One region of the Saccharopolyspora gregorii genome, then DNA from elsewhere that is predicted to be linked to it. Evidence: riboswitches for the same ligand, from Rfam matches in the RefSeq annotation. Region 1 holds a riboswitch; each other region holds the start of a gene.
The links. A riboswitch is a leader RNA that binds a small molecule or an ion and turns the genes downstream of it on or off. The one in region 1 is predicted to bind S-adenosylmethionine.

Region 1 (7,268 bases):
GATGGGGGTGGGTACCACGGAGAGCACCCCTAGAGCGTACGTGTCCGCGCGACCCGGGTGCCGCCCCAGCACCCGACTTCACAGCGGAACCTCCGCGCACCCGGCCGGAATTCCCGGTCGGGCGATGGCACCGCCACCAGGTGGATCTTCGTCCGGCCCGGCCCGGACGCACCGCGGCCCCCTCGCTGCCACGAGGGGGCCGCCGGTCCGGGCTCGATCAGGAAGCGGGGATCACCGAAATGCCGCCGTAGGTCTTGTTGATGAAGTCCGCGACCTCCGGCGAGCGCAGCAGCTCGGCCAGCTTCTGCACCCGCGGGTCCTTCGCCGTCGCGGGCGAGGCGACGAGACCGTTGGCGTACGGGTTGTTCTCCGCGCTCTCCACCGCGATCGGGTCCTTCAGCCCGGCCTTGAGCGCGTAGTTGCCGTTCACGATGGCCGCGTCGGCGTCGTCGACCGAGCGGGGCAGCTGGTCGCTGGAGAGCTCCTGGAACTGGATGTTCTTCGGGTTCTCCGCCACGTCGCGCACCCCGGCGCCCTGCTCGGCGCCCGGCTTCAGCTTGAGGACACCGTTGGCCTGCAGCAGTTCCAGGCTGCGGGTCTGGTTCGACGGGTCGTTGGGCAGCGCGATCCGCGCGCCGTTCGGCAGCTCCTGGAAGGAGCGGACCTTCTTGGAGTAGACCGACAGCGGTTCGAGGTGCACCGTCTGCACCCATTCGAACTCGCCGCCGCGCTGCGCCTGGTACTCCGCCAGGTACGGCTTGTGCTGGTAGTAGTTCGCGTCCAGCTCGCCGTTGGCGACGGCCTCGTTGGGCCGGTTGTAGTCGTCGAACTTCTCGATCTCGATCTCGATGCCCGCCTTCTCGGCGAGGTTGTCCTTGACGAACTGCAGGATCTCGCCGTGCGGCTGCGGGCTGACGCCGATGGTCAGCGGGGCCTCGGGGTCCTGCGCGGCGGGCGTGCCGGAGCCGCCGCAACCTGCGAGCGCCAGCGTCGCGGCGGTGAGCACCACGGCCAGGGAGCGAAAACGCATCGATCGCGTCCTTTCTGGAGGGCCGGCCGATGACGCGCACCGGCGGCCGGCGGGGATCGCACGTCCCCGTCGTCGGAGTGTTCCTGGTGAGCTGCGGGCCTAGCCGGTCGCGCTGCGGCGGCGGTCCACTGCTTTGGCGGTGATGTCGGTGAGCAGCTGCATGGCGAAGGCCAGCACGGCCAGCACCGCCACCGATCCGTACAGCACGCGCTCGTCGTACGCCTGGTAGCCGTCCTGGATGGCGGTGGTCCCGAGACCTCCGCCGCCGATGGCGCCGGCCATCGCCGCGTAGCCGATGAGCGCGACGGCGGTGACGCCGACGGCCCCGACCAGCGCGGCGCGGGCCTCGCCGAGCAGCACGGTCCACACGATCCGCCACCGGCTCGACCCGGTGGTGATCGCGGCTTCGACGACGGTGAAGCTCACCTCCCGCAACGCGTTCTGCGTCAGCCGCGCGAAGAACGGCACCGCGCCGACGACCAGCGGGACGATCACCGCGGTGCTGCCGATGGACGTGCCCACCAACAACCTGGTGAAGGAGGCCAGCACCACCAGCAGCACCACGAACGGCACGGACCGCACCACGTCGACGACCACACCGAGGCTCCGGTGCAGCGTCGGACGCGGGTTGAGCCCGACCGGAGAACTCAGGTGCAGGAACACGCCGAGCGGCAGTCCACCGAGGACCGCCAGCACGGTCGCCACCAGCACCATGTAGAGCGTTTCGACGGTGGCACCGCCGAGCAGCTCCGCTACTTCCGCCCAGGGGGTCGGATCACTCACGCCGCGACTCCATCAACACTGACCGGGGTGCGCCGCACGTGCGCGTCCCGGTCGACCATCCACTTCAGGGCCGACTCGGACCGCTCGCCGGTGAGTCCGATGCGGAACTTCGCCACCGGGGTGTCCCCGAGCCGGGTGAGCCCGCCGCCGAGGATGGACAGCTCCACCCCGAAGCGGGCGGCCGCCTCCGGCAGCAGCGCCCCGACGGCGGCGAAGCCGACGAGGACCACTTCGGCGACCACGTCGTGCCGCACTCCGGGCACGGCGGGCGCCTGGTCGGTCTCGGGCAGCAGGCTGGTGCTGACCCGGCTGCCGGGTTCGGCGACGAGGTCGAGCACCTTGCCGTGCTCCACGACGCGCCCGCCTTCGAGCACGGCCACGTCGTCGGCGATGCGCCGCACCACGGCCATGTCGTGGGTGACCACCAGGACGGTGACGCCCAGTTCAGAACGCGCCCGGTCCAGCACGGTCAGCACCGAGTCGGTCGTGCCCGGGTCCAGCGCCGAGGTCGGTTCGTCGGCCAGCAGCACCGAGGGCTTGGCGGCCAGCGCGCGGGCGACCGCGATGCGCTGCCGCTGCCCGCCGGAGAGCCGGTCCGGGTAGGTCGGCGCCTTGTCGGTGAGCCCCACCAGGTCGAGCAGTTCGGCGACGCGGCTGCGGCGCTGCGGTGCGGGCATCCCGGCGGCTTCGAGCGGGAGCGCCACGTTGCCCGCGGCGGTCCGCTGCCGCAGCAGCGAGTCGCCCTGCGGCACGACGCCGATGTGGCGGCGGGCGGCGCGCAGCGCGGCGCCTTCGAGGGCCACGAGGTCGGTGCCGTCGACCCGGATGGCACCGCGGTCCGGCTTCTCCAGCAGGGCGATGCACCGGGCGAGGGTGGACTTGCCCGCGCCGCTGGGGCCGACGACGCCGAGCACGGCGCCCGCGGGGACCTCCAGGGACACGTCGTCGAGGGCGACGACGTCGGATCGGCTCGACTGGTCGTGCCGGAAGGACTTGGTGAGGTTCTCGACTGTGATCACGATCGCTCCGCATCAGCTCACGCCGGCCTGCGGGCATGCCGCGGCCGGGCGGGGAGGAACAGAAGGGCCTGGTGGGGCGGTGACGACTGGGGCCGTCAGCCGGCGAGGCGACAGGCCGTCGTGGTGCGGCGTCCGTGATCGATGACCCGGCGCTGGGTCAAGGCGAGGCCGTGCGGACCGGATCCGACGCGAGCGCGACCGCCGCGGGCCTGCCGGCGGCTGGTCCGGGGCGCACGTTCACCTGCGAGCAGAGTTTCAGACACCACAACTCCATCGACCCTGGCGTTAGCACCTGCTCCGGTGGAGTGGTTGCTGCGGCGTCGTGGAGCCAGGTCTCTCAGCCGCTCGGGATGGATTTCCCGCATAGTAGAACGCAGCGGTGTCGACGGGCGCAAGCCAAAAGCCGTCACTATGTGGAATCGTTTGACAAATCACATCCCCCTGTTGAGCAGGGGGCATGGCCCGCCGTGAATATTCCGGTGACCTTATGTGATCAACACTACGGTTTTCCCTCCGGACGGACCAACGAAGTCCCGAAGGGAGGCGACGCAGCGGAACGTCAGCTCGCCGGTTCTCCGGCGGCCTCGGCCACCCGGGCGAAATCGGCCACGGTGAGCTGCTCGCCCCGCGCCGCCGGATCCACCCCCGCCGCCCGCAGCACCTCTTCGGCGCGCGCCGCCGACCCGGCCCAGCCCGACAGCGCCGCCCGCAGCGTCTTGCGCCGCTGCGCGAACGCCGCGTCCACCGCCGCGAACACCTGCGTCCGCGGCGCCGCCGACGGCGGATCGACCCGGGAGAACGCCACCAGCCCGGAATCGACGTTCGGCACCGGCCAGAACACGTTGCGCGGCACCGGCCCGGCGCGCCGGACGTCGGCGTACCACGCGGCCTTCACGCTCGGCACCCCGTAGGTGCGACCACCCGGTTTCGCGGCCAGCCGGTCGGCGACCTCGGACTGCACCATCACCAGCCCGGTGCGCAGCGACGGCAGCTCCGCCAGCAGGTGCAGCACCACCGGCACCGCCACGTTGTACGGCAGGTTCGCCACCAGCGCGGTCGGCCGCGGCTCGGCGAAGTCGGCGGCCCGCACCCGCAGCGCGTCGGCGGGCAGCACCCGCAACCGGTCGCACAGCTCGGGGGCGAACTCGGCGGCGGTGCGCGGCAACCGCTCGGCGAGCACCGGATCGATCTCCACGGCCACCACCCCGGCGGCTTCCGGCAGCAACGCCAAGGTCAGCGAGCCCAGCCCGGGCCCGACCTCCAGCACCACGTCCTCGGCGGTGAGCTCGGCCGCGCCGACGATGCGGCGCACCGTGTTCGAGTCGTGCACGAAGTTCTGGCCCAGCCGTTTCGTCGGCCGGATCCCGAGTTCCCCCGCCAGCCGGCGAACATCGGCCGGCCCGAGCAACCGCGCCTGGTTCGCGTGCTGTTCCACGAGGTCAAAGCTACCCGCGCCCGCTTCCCGCACCGCGCCCGCCCTCCCCCGCGCTGATCAGGACCGCACCGAGCAGGCCCGGGAACGCGAACGACCGGTCACCGGCACGAGGCCGATGACCGGTCGAAGAACGCGGGAGCCGGGAACCGTCCCGGCGCGGCTCAGCTCAGGCCGAGCTTCGAGGAGCAGCCCGGCCAGGCGCCGTAGCTGCCGCCGCGGGCGTCGCGCACCTTCGTGGCGACCGAGATCTGCTGCTCCCGGCTGGCCTGGTGCGGGTAGGCCGCGTACTGGTCGCCGCCGTAGGCGTCCCAGGTGCTCTTATCGAACTGGAGACCGCCGTAGTAGCCGTTGCCGGTGTTGATCGCCCAGTTGCCGCCGGCCTCGCACTGCACCAGCTTGTCCCAGACGGCGCTGTTCGGCGGCTGCTTGGTGCCGACGCGGACGACCTTCTCGGTCGGCTCCTTGGTGATCTTCTCGCCGACCGCTTCGCGACCGGTCTCCTCGCCGTTGCGGGTGCTCACCCGGGTGAAGACGATCTTCTCGCCGGGCGTGCCCGGGTTCTCGACCTTCTCCTCGCCCTTGAGCATGGAGTCGTCTTCGATCTCCTTGACCGGCGGCTCGATCGGCACCGTCACGTTGATCACGGTGCTGCCGGTGCGGTCGATCTGCACCGTGGCACCGCTGGTGATCTTCTGGTCGCCGCCGGGGGTGATGTGGTCTTCCGGCCCGAGCTGGAGGTTCTGCTCCTGCACCAGCTCGTCGACGGTCACCGCGGTGGTCGTCAGCTGCCGGGGCTCGCCCGCGCCGTCGGTGATCGTGATGTCCTTGGCGGTCTTGACCACCAGGTCCATGCCCTGCTCGGGCACCGCCGTGCTGCGCGCGCTGGAGACCCAGGCGCCGTCGTCGGCGACGCCGAGCTGGCGCAGCGCCTGGCCGACGGTCACCGACCGGACCCACTCCTCGCGCTGCTCGCCGTCCACCGTCATCTTCAGCAGGCGGCCGCGGTCGAGGGTGATCGTGTCGTTGTGCCCGACCTTGGACTGCGGGGAGGGGCTCAGCGCGTCGTGCTCGCCGATGCTGATGCCCTCGTCCTCGAGGACTTCGCCGACGGTCGACTCGTAGGTGTTGACCTGGCGTTCCTTGCCGTCGATCTCGACGGTGACGGACTTGTCCATCGCGGCGGCGGCACCGCCGGAGCCGGTCAGGGTGAGGATGACCGCGGCGACCGCGCCCTTGAGGAAGCGCTGCTTCCACGAGGTGATCGCTTCGACGACCTCCGGGGAGGGCTGCGCCTGCGGTTCACCGAGCTCGTCGGGCAGGACCAGCGGCGGCATGACCACGGTCTCTGCGTTGATGAGCCGGATGAGCTCGTCGACGTCGATGTCGGCAGTCGCGAGCATCTCGTCGGCCTGCGGGCCGAGCGCTTCGAGCACGTCGTCCGGCGTGATCTCCAGCGCGCCGGGCGGGAAGCTCGGGTGGTCCTGCGCCGGGTACCGGTCGCTGATGGGGGCGAAGGGCTGCTCGGCGGTGATCTCCGCATCGCTCTCGCGATCGAGCAGGCCGACCGCGGTCTGCTGCTGCGGGCTCACGGGGCTGAACCAGTCCGTCGAGGGCTCGAATGAATCGGCCCAGTAGCCGTGGTCTCGGCCTGCACCACCCAGCTGTTCATCACTGCTGGTGGAGCTGGCGTGGGCACCGGGGATGCCGCGTCCGTTCACAGGGTCGCTACCTCTCGAAAGCGAGAAGCCGTCCGCGCGCGGGTGACCAAGGGGAGTTCGCCGAGCATGTCCGGTTCGAACTCCTTCACCTGCCGCTGCGCGACTTCGTGCTTCGTTTCCGTATCCGACTCCCGTAGCCAAGCGCCGTCTTCAGCCGATACCTGATGCGAACCGGTCTCGTTCCCAGCTCGATCGGTGGCACCGACTTCCCCGACGTACCCGGCGGCGACTAGCGGGCGTTCCCGTGACTTCGTTGTCATCGGTTACGAGGCCGAGACTCTAGCGTGATCCTGCGGGCCCGCCAAGGGGCCGCCCGCCGGTGTGACCTGGGTTACGCCGATTTGCCGCGCAACCGTGCACCGTCGGTGATCGGGTCGGGTGATCGACCGCGAACCGCTGCCAGTTTTCCCACCACCGCGGCGGTTTCGCCGCCCCGTGCCGAGATCGACCGGTTCGTCCCCAGTGGACGGATTGATCGTCCCTGGTGAGCGGATCACCGGCGCTCCCGATCACCGGCTCCGGCTCGGACGCCGGGACGGCGGGTGGGGGGCGGGCGACGGGAGAGAGCGGTCATCTCCCGCCGCCCGCGCCGGCGGCGGCAACGACCGTCCGGACGCGGTGGGTGATGAGGAACCTCACTTCCTCACACTCCCGGGCGATCTCCGGCGGTCGAGCCGTTCAGCGGCGGTTCGGGGCGCCGTTCGGAGCAGGACCGCTCAACGCGGGAGCCCGAGCTTGCGGGCGCACGCCGGCCAGGCCCCGTAGCCGCCGCGGTCGTCGCGCAGCGCGCTCGCCACCGAGATCTGCTGCTCGCGCGAGGCGCGGTGCGGGTAGCGGGCGAAGCCCTCGCCGCCGTAGGCCGCCCACGTGCTGCGGTCGAACTGGAGCCCGCCGTAGTAGCCGTTCCCGCTGTTGGTGGCCCAGTTCCCGCCGGATTCGCACTGCGCCAGCCGGTCCCACACCTGCCCGGTGCGGGGTTCTCCGGCGTCACCGCTGCGCTCGGGGGCGGGTGCCGCGGTCGCGAGCGGCGCGCCGCACAGCGTGATCGCGGCGGCGATTCCGATCCTGGTGATGCCACGGATGCGCATACAGGTCCTGACTGCCGTGCCTCCGGGCAGCGGTCCCGGCGCCTGCCGCGGACCCGTCGGGTCCACTGTGGCCGATCGCCGAGCGGGGCCGCCCCCGGCTTCCGCAGGGGACGCTAGGTCGCCGGGTCGCGGTCGCAAGTCAGTGCGCGCGCCCGGCACGACGGCAGGGCACGCTCAGTCAGCGCAGGTCAGCCG
Region 2 (7,268 bases), 2.2 Mb from region 1:
GGGCATCGAGTCCGGATGCCCGTGCGGCTGCTGACGACACACCGGCGAGGAGAACACCCGCGATGGCTTACCCGAAGGTCCGATTCGGCGGAACGACCGCCCCGGAGGGCGCGGATCGAGAGGCCCCCCAGGAGCGCGGGGTGGCCGCGCAACCGTCGTTCCCGCAGGTCGAGCGGGAAGTGCTGGACTTCTGGTCCGCGGACGGGACGTTCCGGGAGAGCGTGCAGGCCAGGGACGCGGGCGTCAACGGCTCGAACGAGTTCGTCTTCTACGACGGGCCGCCGTTCGCGAACGGCCTGCCGCACTACGGCCACCTGCTCACCGGGTACGTCAAGGACGCGGTGCCGCGCTACCAGACGATGCGCGGCCGCCGGGTGGAGCGCCGCTTCGGCTGGGACTGCCACGGGCTGCCCGCCGAGGTGCAGGCGGAGAAGCAGCTCGGCATCACCTCGAAGTCCGAGATCGAGTCGATGGGCGTCGCCGAGTTCAACGACGCCTGCCGCGCCTCGGTGCTGCGCTACACGCGGGAGTGGGAGGACTACGTCACCCGCCAGGCCCGCTGGGTGGACTTCGAGAACGACTACAAGACGCTCGACGTGGACTACATGGAGAGCGTGATGTGGGCGTTCAAGACCTTGTGGGACAAGGGCTTGGTCTACGAGGGCTTCCGGGTGCTCTGGTACTGCTGGCGCTGCGAGACGCCGCTGTCCAACACCGAGACGCGGATGGACGACACCTACCGCCAGCGGCAGGACCCGGCGGTGACGGTGGGCCTGCGGCTCGTCGCGCCGGGCAAGGCGTTCGACGGGGCGCTGGCCCTGGTGTGGACGACGACCCCGTGGACGCTGCCGTCGAACCTCGCGGCCGCCGTGCACCCCGAGGTGGACTACGCGCTGGTCGAGCCCGGCGAGGGCGGCGAGCGCTACCTGCTGGCCGAGGCCCGGCTGGGCGCGTACGCGCGGGAGCTCGGCGAGGACGTCGCGGACCGCGTCGTCGCCCGGTTCACCGGCGCCGAGCTGGTCGGCACGAGCTACCGGCCGCCGTTCGACTTCTTCGCCGGGCGGCCCAACGCCCACCAGGTGCTGCCCGCCGACTACGTCACCACCGAGGACGGCACCGGTGTCGTGCACATCGCGCCCGCCTTCGGCGAGGACGACAAGGCCGTCACCGACGCGCACGACATCGAACCGGTCGTCCCGGTCGACGCGCGCGGCCGGTTCACCGCCGAGGTCGCGCCGTACGAGGGCCAGCAGGTCTTCGAGGCGAACAAGCAGATCATCCGGGACCTCAAGGAATCGGGCCTGCTGCTGCGGCACGAGACCTACGACCACCCGTACCCGCACTGCTGGCGCTGCGACAACGCGCTGATCCAGCGGGCCCTGTCGTCCTGGTTCGTGGCCGTCACCCGGTTCCGGGACCGCATGGTCGAGCTCAACCAGCAGATCAACTGGGTGCCGGGGCACATCCGGGACGGCCAGTTCGGCAAGTGGCTGTCCAACGCCCGCGACTGGAACATCTCGCGGAACCGGTTCTGGGGTTCGCCGATCCCGGTGTGGACCTCGGACGACCCGGCGTACCCGCGCACCGACGTGTACGGCTCGCTGGACGAGCTGGAGCACGACTTCGGGGTGCGGCCCGCCGACCTGCACCGCCCGAACATCGACGAGCTGACCCGGCCGAACCCGGACGACCCGACCGGCGCGTCCACGATGCGGCGGGTGCCGGAGGTGCTGGACTGCTGGTTCGAGTCCGGGGCGATGCCGTTCGCGCAGGTCCACTACCCGTTCGAGAACTCCGACTGGTTCGAGCACCACTACCCGGGCGACTTCATCGTTGAGTACAACGGCCAGTCCCGCGGCTGGTTCTACCTGCTGCACGTGCTGGCCACCGCGCTGTTCGACCGGCCCGCGTTCTCCAACGTGGTCGCGCACGGCATCGTGCTCGGCGACGACGGCATGAAGATGTCGAAGTCGAAGAACAACTACCCGGACGTGAACGAGGTCTTCGACCGCGACGGTTCGGACGCGATGCGCTGGTTCCTGATGGCGAGCCCGATCCTGCGCGGCGGGGACCTGGTGGTCACCGAGCGCGGCATCCGGGACGCGGTGCGCCAGGCGGTGCTGCCGCTGTGGAACTCCTGGTACTTCCTGGCGTTGTACGCCAACGCCGAAGGAGTCGAGGGCCGGTTCCGGGTGGACAGCGAGCACGTGCTGGACCGCTACGTGCTCGCCAAGGCGCACGAGCTGGTCGGCGACGTGCAGGCCGCGATGGACGTGTTCGACCCGGCCGGGGCGTGCGCCGCTGTCCGCGACTTCCTGGAGGTGCTGACCAACTGGTACGTGCGCCGCTCCCGGGACCGGTTCTGGGCCGGGGACGCCGATGCCATCGACACCCTGCACACCGTGCTGGAGGTGACCTGCCGGGTGGTGGCGCCGCTGCTGCCGCTGACCGCGGAAGCGGTGTGGCGCGGGCTCACCGGCGGCCGCTCGGTGCACCTGGCGGACTGGCCGCTGGTCGACGAGCTGCCTGCCGACGCGGCGCTGGTCTCCGCGATGGACCGGGTGCGGCAGGTGTGCTCCTCGGCGCTGGCGCTGCGGAAGTCGAACTCGCGCCGCGTCCGGCTGCCGCTGGCGAAGCTGGTCGTGGCCATGCCGGAGGCCGAGTCGCTGCGGCCGTTCGTCGACCTGGTCCGGGACGAGGTGAACGTCAAGGAGGTCGAGCTGACCACCGACGTCGCCGCGCACGGCCGGTTCGAGATCGCGGTGAACGCCCGCGCCGCCGGACCTCGGCTGGGCAAGGACGTGCAGCGGGTGATCAAGGCCGTGAAGTCCGGTGACTGGACCCGCAACGCGGCCGGGGGCGTGGTCGCCGACGGCACCGAACTGCAGGAGGGCGAGTTCACCGAGCGGCTGGTGTCCACCGACTCCGGTGCCGCGGCCGCGTTGCCGGGCGGCGCCGGGATGGTGGTGCTGGACTGCGACGTCACGCCGGAGCTGGCCGCCGAAGGCGTGGCCCGCGACCTGGTGCGCGTCGTGCAGCAGGCGCGCCGGGACGCCGGTTTCGAGATCTCCGACCGCATCCGCGTCGAGGTCTCCGCGCCGGCCGAGGTGCTGGCGGCCGTGGACGCGCACCGCGAGTTCATCGCCGCCGAAACCCTCGCGGACGCCGTGTCCGAGGGCGCGGCCGCGGGTGGTTCCGCGGGCAGCGTCGGGGACGGCGTGGACGTCTCGGTCGCCGTCGAACGGGTCTGATCGGCCGCCGCCGGGCGGGTCCGCGGGAACCACCGCGGATCCGCCCGGACGGGCGTGGCGCACCTCCCACTTCGCGCGGGGTGGTTGCGCGCGGCGGGGGCGATCCCTAGTCTTCTCCGTCGAAGGTCATGAGTGCCAGCGGGAAACCCCGGTTTGCTGGCCGGCAACCCTCCTACCGCGGTGGGGTGCCCCGGGTGAGGACCTGGCCGATCGCGCAGGGCGATCGGCAAGCGCGGGCCCCGAATGCTCCGGGCCCGGTGAGGCCCCAGGAGGCATCGTGTCGTCAGCCGTCCGCTCCGCCACCGGCGAGATCGCCGAAACCCCGATCTGGTCCGTCGTGGACTCCGTTCCCGCGGTCCCCGCGGTCGTCGGCGCGCAGCTGCGGGTTCCGCTGGTCACCGGCGGTTCCGCCGAGTACGCCAACCTGGACCACGGGGCCAGCGCGCCTTGCCTGAACGCGGTGCGGGACGCCGTGAACGAGCTGCTGCCCTGGTACGCCAGCGTGCACCGCGGCGCCGGGTTCGCCTCCCAGGTGTGCACCCGGGTCTACGAGGGGGCGCGGGAGACGCTGCGCCGGTTCGTCGGCGCCCGCCGCACCGATTCGGTGATCTTCACCCGGAACACCACCGACGCGCTGAACCTGCTGGCCGCCGCGCTTCCCGCGGACACCTCGGTGGTCGTGTTCGACACCGAGCACCACGCGGCGCTGCTGCCGTGGGCGGGGGAGCGGGTGCACCACCTCGGCATCCCGGAGAGCCCGCAGGAGGCGGTGCGGCTGCTCGACGCCGCGCTCGCCGAGTGCGCCGACGGGCCGAAGCTGGCCGTGCTCACCGGGGCGTCCAACGTGACCGGCGAGCTGTGGCCGGTCGCCGAGCTCGCCCGCGTCGCCCGCGAGCACGGCGCCCGCACCGTGCTCGACGCCGCCCAGCTCGCCCCGCACCGCCCGGTGCGCATCGCCGACCTCGGCGTGGACCACGCCGTGCTGTCCGGGCACAAGCTCTACGCCCCGTTCGGCGCGGGAGCGCTCATCGGCCGCGACGACTGGCTGGACCGGGCCGAGCCGTACCTGGCCGGCGGCGGCGCCACCCGATCGGTCCCCGACGCGGGCGAGATCGACTGGAACACCGGTCCGGAGCGGCACGAGGCCGGTTCGCCGAACACCGTCGGGGTGCACGCGCTCGCCAAGGCCTGCGAGGTGCTCGCCGAGCACGCCGAGGCGATCGAGGGGCACGAGGACCTGCTGCTGCGCAGGCTCCGCGCCGGGCTCGCCACCGTGCCCGGGCTGCGCGAGCTGGGCCTGTTCGGCCCCGAGCACGACCGGGTCGGCGTGGTCAGCTTCACCGTGGACGGCCAGGACCCCGGGCTGCTGGCGGCGGCGCTGTCCGCGGAGCACGGCATCGGCGTGCGGGACGGGCTGTTCTGCGCCCACCGGGCCGTGCGGCACCTGCTGGCGGGCACCGACGCGCAGCGCGCCGTGCGGATCAGCCTCGGTCTCGGCACCACCGTCGAGCACGTGGACCGGATCGTCACCGCGCTGCGCGGGCTCGTCGCCCACGGTCCGCAGTGGAGCTACGAACTGGACGGCGGCCGCTGGGTGCCCGTCGACGACCCGCGCGAGTTCCCCGCCGCGTTGGCGTGAGCCGCTGCGAACGACCGATCGGCGGTCGGGGAGAATGGGCCGGGTGAACACCGAGCAGTCCGACTCCGAGCAGCCCGGATCGAACCCCGCGACCGGCGAGGGCTCGTCCTCAGAACCGGAAGCGCGACCCGCCGCGAGCGGGGACGGCGGTACCGCCGCGAGCGAGCCGGACCCGGGTTCGGACGGCGACGGTTCGACCGCGGTCGGGGCGGCCGGTGGCCGTGCCTCGCGGAAGCTGCTGGCGCTGCTGTTCGGGGTGGCCGCGCTGCTGCTCGCCGCGGACGTGGTGACCAAGATCGCCGCGGTCGCGCGGCTCGACGGGCAGCCGCCGCTGGAACTGTTCGGCGGGGCGGTGTACCTGGTGCTGGTGCGCAACCCGGGGGCGGCGTTCTCGCTGGCCACCGGCATGACCTGGCTGCTGGCGCTGCTGGCGATCGTCGTGGTCGGCGTCATCGTGTGGCTGGCGCCGAAGCTGCGCTCCACCGGGTGGGCCGTCGGGCTCGGCCTGGTGCTGGGCGGGGCGTGCGGGAACCTGGTCGACCGGTTGTTCCGGGAGCCCGGGCCGCTGCGCGGCCACGTCGTGGACTTCGTGTCGCTGTTCGCGCCGGACGGCAGCGTGTGGCCGGTGTTCAACGTCGCCGACTCGTCCATCGTGTGCGGCGGGATCCTCGTGGTGCTGCTGTCGCTGCTCGGCCGCGACTACGACGGCACCGTGCACACCCGGAAGAAGCGCGAGGACCGGGCATGAGCGATCTGCGGATGCTCCCGGTCCCCGACGGCCTCGAAGGGATGCGGGTCGACGCGGGCCTGGCGAAGTTGCTCGGGTTGTCCCGGAACACGGTGGCGGGGCTCGCCGAATCCGGCGAGGTGCTGCTCGACGGCGCTCCCGTCGGCAAGTCGGACCGGCTGATCGCGGGCGGGCTGGTGGAAGTGACGCTGCCCGACGCGCGGCCCGAACCGGAAGTGGTCGCGGTGCCCGTGGAGGGCCTGCGGATCCTGCACCAGGACGACGACATCGTCGTGGTCGACAAGCCCATCGGCGTCGCCGTGCACCCCAGCCCCGGTTGGGAGGGCCCCACCGTGATCGGCGGGCTCGCCGCCGCGGGCGTGCGCATCGCGACCTCGGGCGCCGCGGAGCGCCAGGGCGTGGTGCACCGGCTCGACGCGGGCACCACCGGCGTCATGGTCGCCGCGAAGAGCGAACACGCCTACACCGCGCTGAAGCGGGCGTTCAAGGAGCGCACCGTGGAGAAGCGCTACCACGCGCTGGTGCAGGGCCACCCCGATCCGAGCAGCGGCACCATCGACGCGCCGATCGACCGCCACCCCAAGCACGACTACAAGTTCGCCGTGGTCAGCGGCGGCAAGCCCAGCATCACCCACTACGAGACGGTGGAGGCGTTCCGCGCCGCGTCCCTGGTGGACGTGAAGCTGGAGACCGGGCGCACGCACCAGATCCGGGTGCACTTCTCCGCGGTCCGGCATCCGTGCGCGGGCGACCTCACCTACGGCGCGGATCCGGTGCTGGCGCGGAGGTTGCAGCTCGGCAGGCAGTGGCTGCACGCGCGGATGCTCGGCTTCGAGCACCCCGCCGACGGGCAGTGGGTGACGTTCACCAGCGACTACCCGGACGACCTGCAGCACGCACTGGACACCCTCCGCGAACAGGACTCCTGAGCCGCCGGCCGCCCGCTCCCGCCGCCGGGACGCGCGTTGCGGCGATCGTCGTCCGGACGGGTCCGGCCGGTCGCGTAGCGTGGTCGTGCTGATCCAGGAACAGCGGGGGGAGTGGCCGATGACCCAGGCCGGAGCGAGCGGGACGTTCGACGGGCGTCGCGCGGAGTTCACCGACGACACGCCGACGCCGCCGACGGGTCTGCCGCTGGGCGGTGCACCGCCGTCCGCGCCCGCGCGGCGGGACGAGCGCGCGGAGGTCGAGGAGCGGTGGCCCACCACCGACGCGGAGCGGACCGATCCCGGCCAGCAGGGGCTCGCGGAGCTGCTGGCGGCGGAGGACGTCGGCCGCGCGGGCCCGGCGGTGCTCGGCGCCGATCCGGAACCCGGCCCGTCCGCGGACGCGGGTGACTGGCCGACCCTGCAACGCCGCGAACGCCGCCCGGAGCGCCCTCGCGGCGGTCCCCTCGACTGGGTTCGCCGCCGCGGCAACTGAGAGTCCGAAGTGGACGGACCGGCTGCGGGCTCCCGCGGCGGGTCCGGTGTCTTCCCGTCACCGGCGACCACCTGGGCAAGCCGCCCCGCGCGAGTCCTCGGCCGTCTTCCAGCGAGGACGGCGCTCTCCCGGTGGCGCAGAGCCACCGGTGCGAACGATCCCCCTCGGCGAGCGGGCGGCCGAGGCCCCACCACCGCCCCGCTCAGCA
Region 3 (7,268 bases), 650 kb from region 1:
TGGGCCGGGAACGCTCGGCGCTGCCGACGCTGGCGGGCAGCGTCATCGGCCTGCTGCTGCTCGCACCGGGTCTGGCGACCACGGCGGGGTTCGCGCTGTCGGTGGCCGCGACGGCCGGGCTGGTGCTGCTGGCACCCGGCTGGTCGGCGGCGCTGCACGCCAGGGGAGTACCGGTCGGGCTCGCCGAGGCGCTCGCGGTACCGGCGGCGGCGCACCTGGTCACGGCACCGCTGGTGGCGGCGATCTCCGGGCAGGTCAGCCTGGTCGCGGTGCTGGCGAACCTGCTGGCGGGGCCGCTCGTGGCACCCGCGACGGTGCTCGGCGTCGCGGCGACGGTGGTGGTCCCGTGGTGCGCGCCGCTGGCCGGTGCGCTGGTGTGGCTGGCCGGGCCCGAACTGGAATGGGTGCTCGCGGTCGCCCGGCATTCGGCGGCCGTGCCGGGAGCCGCCGTCGACTGGCCGTCCGGAGTGGTGGGCGGGACCTCGCTGGCGGTGCTCGCGCTGGTGCTGCTGATCGTGCTGCGCGGGCGCATCGCTCGGCTGGTCCTGACCAGCCTGGTGCTGGTCGTCGTGGTGGTGGTGATCCCGGTCCGCCACCAGGTGTTCCCGTGGCCGGTGCCGGGGTGGTCGCTGGTCGCCTGCGACGTGGGACAGGGAGACGGGCTGGTGCTGGCCACCGGCCGGGACCGGGAAGCGGTCGTGGTCGACACCGGCCCGGACCCGGCACCGATGGCCGAATGCCTGCGCCGGTTGCGGATCCGCAGCGTCCCGCTGGTACTGCTGACCCACCTGCACGCCGACCACGTCGGTGGCATCTCGGCGGTGCTGTCCGGGCGGCAGGTCGGCGCGGTCGCCGTCGGACCGCTGGGCGAACCGGCCTGGGCGGCTCGCGAGGTGCGGGCGACCGCGCGCGCCCACCGCACACCCGTCGTCCCGCTGCGGGCGGGCCAGCGGTTGCGGTGGCCGGGATTGGTGCTCGACGTGCTCGGTCCCCGAGGAGCGCTCGCGCGCAGCGACTCGGCGGAGGACGCCAACGACGCCTCGCTGGTGGTCAAGGCGACCACTCCGGCGGGGCGGGTGCTGCTGACCGGGGACGTCGCGCTGCCAGGTCAGGCAGCGCTGCTGGCCTCAGGTGCGGACCTGCGGGCGGAGGTGCTCAAGGTGCCCCACCACGGGTCGCGGTTCACGACGCCGAGATTGCTCGCGCGAGTGCGCCCGCAACTGGCGGTGATCAGCGTCGGAGCCGGGAACGACTACGGTCATCCCAGCCCGCTGATCCTCGGCGAGCTGCAACGGATGGGCGCCCGGATCCACCGCACCGATCAGGCCGGCGACATCGCGGTCGTGCCGGAAGGCCAAGGGCGCGCCGCCGTGGAGCGGGGCGATCCGCTGCGGCCGGACGAGAGGTGACGGGGAAGTCGAGCCGTGGGCCGCGGCGCACCGCGGCCCACGGCCACCGATCACAGGCCGAGGGCCTCGTTCACGGCATCGGTGTTCGGGGCGACCGTCGCCTTCGGACCGACCTGGTCCTGTACGGCGTCCAGCGTCTTGAGGCCGTCGCCGGTGATGAGCAGCACCGTCTCCTGGTCCGGGTCGATCTGACCGGCCTCGATGAGCTTCTTCGCGGTCGCCACGGTGACGCCACCGGCGGTCTCGGCGAAGATCCCCTCGGTGCGGGCCAGCAGCCGGATGCCCGCGACGACCTCTTCATCGGTGACGTCCTCGATGGCCCCGCCGGTGCGCCGGACCACGTCCAGCACGTACGGGCCGTCCGCGGGGGCGCCGATGGCCAGCGAACGCGCGATGGTGTCCGGCCGCACCGGCTGCACCACGTCGTGGTTCTGCTTGAACGCGCTGGCGACCGGCGAGCAGCCGTGGGCCTGCGCGCCGAAGATCCGGTACGGGCTCTGCTCGACCAGGCCGGTCTGCCCGAGCTCGCGGAAGCCCTTGTCCACCTTGGTCAGCTGCGAGCCGGAGGCGATGGGCACCACGATCTGCTCCGGCAGCCGCCAGCCGAGCTGTTCGGCGACCTCGAACCCGAGGGTCTTGGAACCCTCCGAGTAGTACGGCCGCACGTTGACGTTGACGAACGCCCAGTCCTCGTGCTCGGCGGCGAGCTCGGTCGCCAGCCGGTTCACGTCGTCGTAGTTGCCGTCCACCGCGAGCAGCGAGCCGTCGTAGACCGCGCTCATCAGGATCTTGGCCCGCTCCAGGTTGGACGGGACGAGGACCACCGAGTCCCAGCCGGCACGGGCGGCGGCAGCGGCGACGGCGTTGGCGAGGTTGCCGGTGGACGGGCAGGCCAGCACCTTGAACCCGAACTCGCGGGCGGCGGCCAGCGCGACGGCGACCACGCGGTCTTTGAAGGAGTGCGTCGGGTTGCCGGTGTCGTCCTTGATCCAGATCCGCTTGACGCCGAGCGCCTTCGCGAGGTTGTCCGCGCGCACCAGCCTGGTACAGCCGGGCTCGGTGTTCGGGTGCTCCTCGACGTTCGTCGGCACCGGCAGCAGCTTCTTGTAGCGCCAGATGGAGCGGGGGCCGGCCTCGATGTCCTCGCGGCGGACGCGCCCGAAGTCGTAGGCGACCTCCAGCGGCGAGAAGTCCTCCAGGGACACGAACTCGGGAGCCAGGGGCTGGCGGTGGCCCTCTTCCTTCGACACCAGCTCGACGGCCGGACCGAGGTCGTAGGTCTTGCCGGTGGAGTTCGGGGCATGGGCGGCAGCGGTCATCGCGAGGTCCTTTCCTCATCTGTCCCGCGGGCGGGTCGGAGTTGGCACCAATTTCTTCGACTACCTCGCGAATGCCGCGAAAGGTCGAGATGGTTGCCGGGGCTTCATCGGGCCGTTCCCTCTGCCCCTCTGGATGAGCTATTCGGTTGTGGCTGCAACGTTACGGGAGCCCGCCACGTCCTGGCCAGCACGGGGTCGGCGCACGGGAACGGCGGTGGTGTCGCAGGGTCGTGGGACGATGCCCCCATGAGTTCGCCGTCGGTGGTCTGCGATCCGCTGCACCTGATCCTCGGAGACGAGGAACTGCTGGTGGAGCGCGCTCTGTGGGAGGCGGTCGGCGCTGCCCGCGCCGCCGACCCGGAAACGGAGCTGCGCAGGATCAAGGTGAGTGAACTCACCCCGCCGGAGCTCGACGAGCTGCTGAGCCCCTCGCTGTTCGCCGAAGGGCGCGTGGTGGCGCTCGAAGCGGCCCAGGACGCGGGCAAGGAGATCGCCGAGGCGATCCTGTCGCACGCGCGGCAACCCGCGGACGGCGTGGTGCTGGTGATCGTGCACAGCGGCGGCGGTCGCGGGAAGAACGCCAAGGAGCTGCCGAGCGCGTTGCGCAAGCTCAACGCCCGCGTCACCGAGTGCAACAAGATCACGAAGGGGCCGCAGCGGGAGGCGTTCGTCAAGGACGAGGTGCGGCGCGCGGGTGGCCGCATCGACGCCGCGGGTGTCGGCGCGCTGATCGAGACGGTCGGCTTCGACCTGCGCGAGTTGTCCTCCGCGGCCTCGCAGCTGGTGGCCGATACCGGCGGCAAGATCGACGAGTCGGAGGTGCGCCGCTACCACCGCGGCCGTGCCGAGGTGACCGGTTTCGTGGTGGCCGAGAAGGCCGTCACCGGTGATCTGGCCGGCGCGCTGGAGGCGCTGCGCTGGGCGTTGCAGCTCGGCGTGGCGCACGTGCTGATCGCGGACGCGCTGGCCGACTCGGTGCGCACCATCGGCCGGGTCGCCGCCTACGGCCGGGGGGACCCGTTCCGCCTCGCCGGAGACCTGGGCATGCCCGCGTGGAAGGTGAAGAAGGCGCAGGCGCAGGCCAGGGGCTGGAGCAGCGCCACCGTGGCCGAGGCGCTGCGCGCGGTCGCCGTGCTCAACGCGGACGTCAAGGGGATGGCCGCCGACGCGGACCACGCGCTGGAGCGCACGGTGCTGCGGCTGGTCGAGCTGCACTCCTCCCGGAACTGACCCGGCACACGCCACCAGGGCGACGATCGCCGCCGGTGCCCGGTGCCCGGTGCCCGGTGCCCGCTGCCCGGTGCCCGGTGCCGAGCGCCCGGAGCCGCCCGAGAGCCCGATCTCAGCGCGAACCCGCCAGGCGCTTCGGCCCCGAACGCGAAACGGGGCCCGTTCCCGTGGGAACGGACCCCGTCTCGGGCCGGTGCGCGTGCCGGACGAAGGTCCGGCCGCGCTCGGGCTCAGAGCTTGTTGACGGCCTGCGCCAGCGCCGACTTCTTGTTCGCGGCCTGGTTGGCGTGGATGACACCCTTGCCGGCGGCCTTGTCCAGGGTGCGCGAGGCGGCGCGCTGCAGCTCCAGGGCCTTGTCCTTGTCGCCGGCGGCAACGGCCTCGCGGAACTTGCGGATGGCGGTCTTGACCGAGGACTTCACCGACTTGTTGCGCAGGCGGTTGCGCTCGTTGGTCTTGATCCGCTTCATCTGAGACTTGATGTTGGCCACTGGGGCGCCTCTTTCCTCGTTCGGATTCAGTCGTGCCGCGCTGAATCGGCGCTGCCGCACCGGGGCCGAGGGCCCACGGCGTGCGCAGCTTTCCTCCCTGGCGGAATGCCGCACGGCACGGTCGACGATCCTAGCAACGGCGCTCGCGACGACCCGCGTCGGCACCGGGTGCGAGGACGCTCACAAGCCGGGACTCGATCGGTGGTGGGCGGCATAGGCTCGCGCCCCGTGTTCACCGCATTGGGCTGGCCCGGCTTCGCCGACCTGACGCTGGCCGGCCTCGTCTTCCTGTGCTGCGCGGCGTTCCTGGCCGGCGCGGTGGACGCCATCGTCGGAGGCGGCGGCCTGATCCAGCTGCCCGCGATGCTGCTGCTGGTGCCAGGCGGCAACATCATCTACTCGCTCGGGACGAACAAGCTCGCCGCGGTCGCGGGCACCACGGCGGCCGCGTGGACCTACGCGAAGCGGACCCCGGTGCCGTGGCGCAGCGCGTTGCCGATGGCGGCCGTCGCCTTCCTCGGGGCCCTGGGTGGCGCCGTGTTCGCCGCGTCGCTGCCGCAGACGGTGCTGACCGTGGTGGTGCTGGTGGCCCTGGTCGGGGTCGGCATCTACACGTGGCGCAAACCAGACCTGGGATCGGTCGCGGCGCCGCGCTTCGGGCCCGTCCAGCAGACCTGGGTGATGGTCGCGGGCGGCCTGGTGATCGGTTTCTACGACGGCATCGCGGGCCCGGGCACCGGCTCGTTCCTGGTCTTCCTGCTCGTGGGCCTGGTCGGCTTCGCGTTCGTGGGGGCCTCGGCCACCGCGAAGATCGTCAACGTGGCCACCAACCTCGGGGCGCTGCTGTTCTTCATCGCCGCGGGCAAGATCCTGTGGGGGTTGGCGCTGGTGATGGCGGTGAGCAACGCGAGCGGCAGCGTGCTGGGTGCCGCGCTGGCATCCAGCCGCGGGTCGGTGTTCGTGCGGAAGGTCTTCCTCACCGTCGTCGTGGCGCTGGTGGCCAGCCTCGGCTGGAAGCTCGCATCCGGGCTGTGAGCCCGTTCCGGGGCGATCAGTCAAGACTCCACGTCAGGCGTGATGTGAGATCGAGAACACCGGCGGGTCGCGGGAATGATCCCGCCCGGGGTGTGGTTGTATGAGTCGGCCGATTTTTGTGTTCGTGTTCGACACGCTCGCGAAAGTTGCGGGCGCGACTCTGTCCTGAGCGCAAGCTGGAGAGTTCGCCGTCTGGACTAGGCCCCGGTGCTCGCGCGGTGCGAGCACCGGTTACTCATCAGCTGTGAGGAGACAGAGATGGCACAGGGCACTGTGAAGTGGTTCAACTCCGAGAAGGGCTTCGGCTTCATCTCCCCCGACGGTGGCGGCCCGGACGTCTTCGTCCACTACTCGGCCATCGAGGGCAACGGCTTCCGCACCCTCGAGGAGAACCAGACCGTGACCTTCGAGATCACCCAGGGCCAGAAGGGCCCGCAGGCCAGCGGCGTTCGCGCGGTCTGAGTGCGGTGATCCGCTTCGGCGGGCCCTCCACCTTCGAGGTGGGGGGCCCGCCGTTTTTTCGGCCCTGGGCGGGGTGGCGCGGTACAACGGGAGCCATGGACGTCGTCAACAGCCGCACGATCTTGCACCCGCGCGACCCGGAGGGCTCGCTGCGCTTCTACCGGGACGTGCTCGGGCTGGCGATCTCCCGCGAGTTCCCGGGTGGCACGGTGTTCTTCCTCGGGCAGGGGTTCCTGGAGATCTCCGGTCGCGGCGAGCACGGCCCCAGCCCCGACCAGGTGCTGTGGATGCAGGTGCGGGACCTGCGCGCCGAGTTCGACCGGCTCGCCGAGCTGGGAGTCACCGTGGAGGCCGAACCGGCCCGGCAGCCGTGGGGTCTGGACGAGGCGTGGATCGTCGACCCGGACGGCACGCGGATCGTGCTCGTCGAGGTGCCGGCGGACCATCCGATCCGCGCCGACCAGCGGCCGCGCTGAGCCACCCCCGGAGTTGGGCACCGGCGGCCGGTCGCCGCGTGGGACGATGTGGGTTGCACGCGCGCCCCGCGAGGACCCCGAGATCCCAAGGAACACCGAGTGAGCAGCTTCGCCGACACCACCTTCACGGACCCGGAGCGCATCCGGAACTTCTGCATCATCGCGCACATCGACCACGGCAAGTCGACGCTGGCCGACCGGATGTTGCAGCTCACCGGGGTGTTGGGCGAGCGGGCGTACCGGGCGCAGTACCTCGACCGGATGGACATCGAGCGGGAACGCGGCATCACGATCAAGGCGCAGAACGTGCGGCTGCCCTGGGCCGTGGACGGCGTCGACCACGTGCTGCACATGATCGACACCCCGGGGCACGTCGACTTCACCTACGAGGTCAGCCGCTCGCTGGCCGCCTGCGAAGGCGCGATCCTGCTGGTCGACGCCGCGCAGGGCATCGAGGCGCAGACCTTGGCGAACCTGTACCTGGCGATGGAGCACGACCTCCAGATCATCCCGGTGCTGAACAAGATCGACCTGCCCGCGGCGGAGCCGGACAAGTACGCGGCCGAGCTGGCGCACATCATCGGCTGCGAGCCCACCGACGTGCTGCGGGTGTCGGCGAAGACCGGTGAGGGCGTCGGCGAGGTCCTCGACGAGGTGGTCCGCCAGATCCCCGCCCCGCAGGGCGTGCACGACTCACCGCCTCGCGCGATGATCTTCGACTCGGTGTACGACACCTACCGCGGCGTGGTGACCTACATCCGCGTCGTCGACGGCAAGATCACGCCGCGGCAGCGGATCCGGATGATGTCGACCGACGCGACGCACGAGCTGCTCGAAGTCGGCATC

Region 2: another riboswitch for S-adenosylmethionine. It lies ahead of H1226_RS07105 (aminotransferase class V-fold PLP-dependent enzyme); the one in region 1 lies ahead of H1226_RS25140 (methionine ABC transporter ATP-binding protein).
Region 3: another riboswitch for S-adenosylmethionine. It lies ahead of thrC (threonine synthase); the one in region 1 lies ahead of H1226_RS25140 (methionine ABC transporter ATP-binding protein).

The regions. Positions count from the first base shown of each region.
Region 1 covers NZ_CP059556.1:5,738,472-5,745,739, forward strand. Annotated here, with positions in the region: gene H1226_RS25125 (4-(cytidine 5'-diphospho)-2-C-methyl-D-erythritol kinase) at 1-18, opposite strand, end outside; gene H1226_RS25130 (MetQ/NlpA family ABC transporter substrate-binding protein) at 218-1,030, opposite strand; gene H1226_RS25135 (methionine ABC transporter permease) at 1,130-1,813, opposite strand; gene H1226_RS25140 (methionine ABC transporter ATP-binding protein) at 1,810-2,832, opposite strand; SAM riboswitch class I at 3,100-3,189, opposite strand; gene rsmA (16S rRNA (adenine(1518)-N(6)/adenine(1519)-N(6))-dimethyltransferase RsmA) at 3,392-4,267, opposite strand; gene H1226_RS25150 (transglycosylase family protein) at 4,429-5,985, opposite strand; partial or broken gene H1226_RS25155 (transglycosylase family protein) at 6,702-6,962, opposite strand; gene H1226_RS25160 (TatD family hydrolase) at 7,262-7,268, opposite strand, start outside.
Region 2 covers NZ_CP059556.1:1,612,918-1,620,185, forward strand. Annotated here, with positions in the region: gene ileS (isoleucine--tRNA ligase) at 63-3,251, shown strand; SAM riboswitch class IV at 3,376-3,490, shown strand; gene H1226_RS07105 (aminotransferase class V-fold PLP-dependent enzyme) at 3,562-4,890, shown strand; gene lspA (signal peptidase II) at 4,925-5,638, shown strand; gene H1226_RS07115 (RluA family pseudouridine synthase) at 5,650-6,567, shown strand; gene H1226_RS07120 (hypothetical protein) at 6,686-7,060, shown strand.
Region 3 covers NZ_CP059556.1:5,093,280-5,100,547, reverse strand. Annotated here, with positions in the region: gene H1226_RS22125 (ComEC/Rec2 family competence protein) at 1-1,409, shown strand, start outside; gene thrC (threonine synthase) at 1,460-2,728, opposite strand; SAM riboswitch class I at 2,741-2,868, opposite strand; gene holA (DNA polymerase III subunit delta) at 2,975-3,958, shown strand; gene rpsT (30S ribosomal protein S20) at 4,189-4,449, opposite strand; gene H1226_RS22105 (TSUP family transporter) at 4,678-5,484, shown strand; gene H1226_RS22100 (cold-shock protein) at 5,743-5,946, shown strand; gene H1226_RS22095 (VOC family protein) at 6,042-6,422, shown strand; gene lepA (translation elongation factor 4) at 6,522-7,268, shown strand, end outside.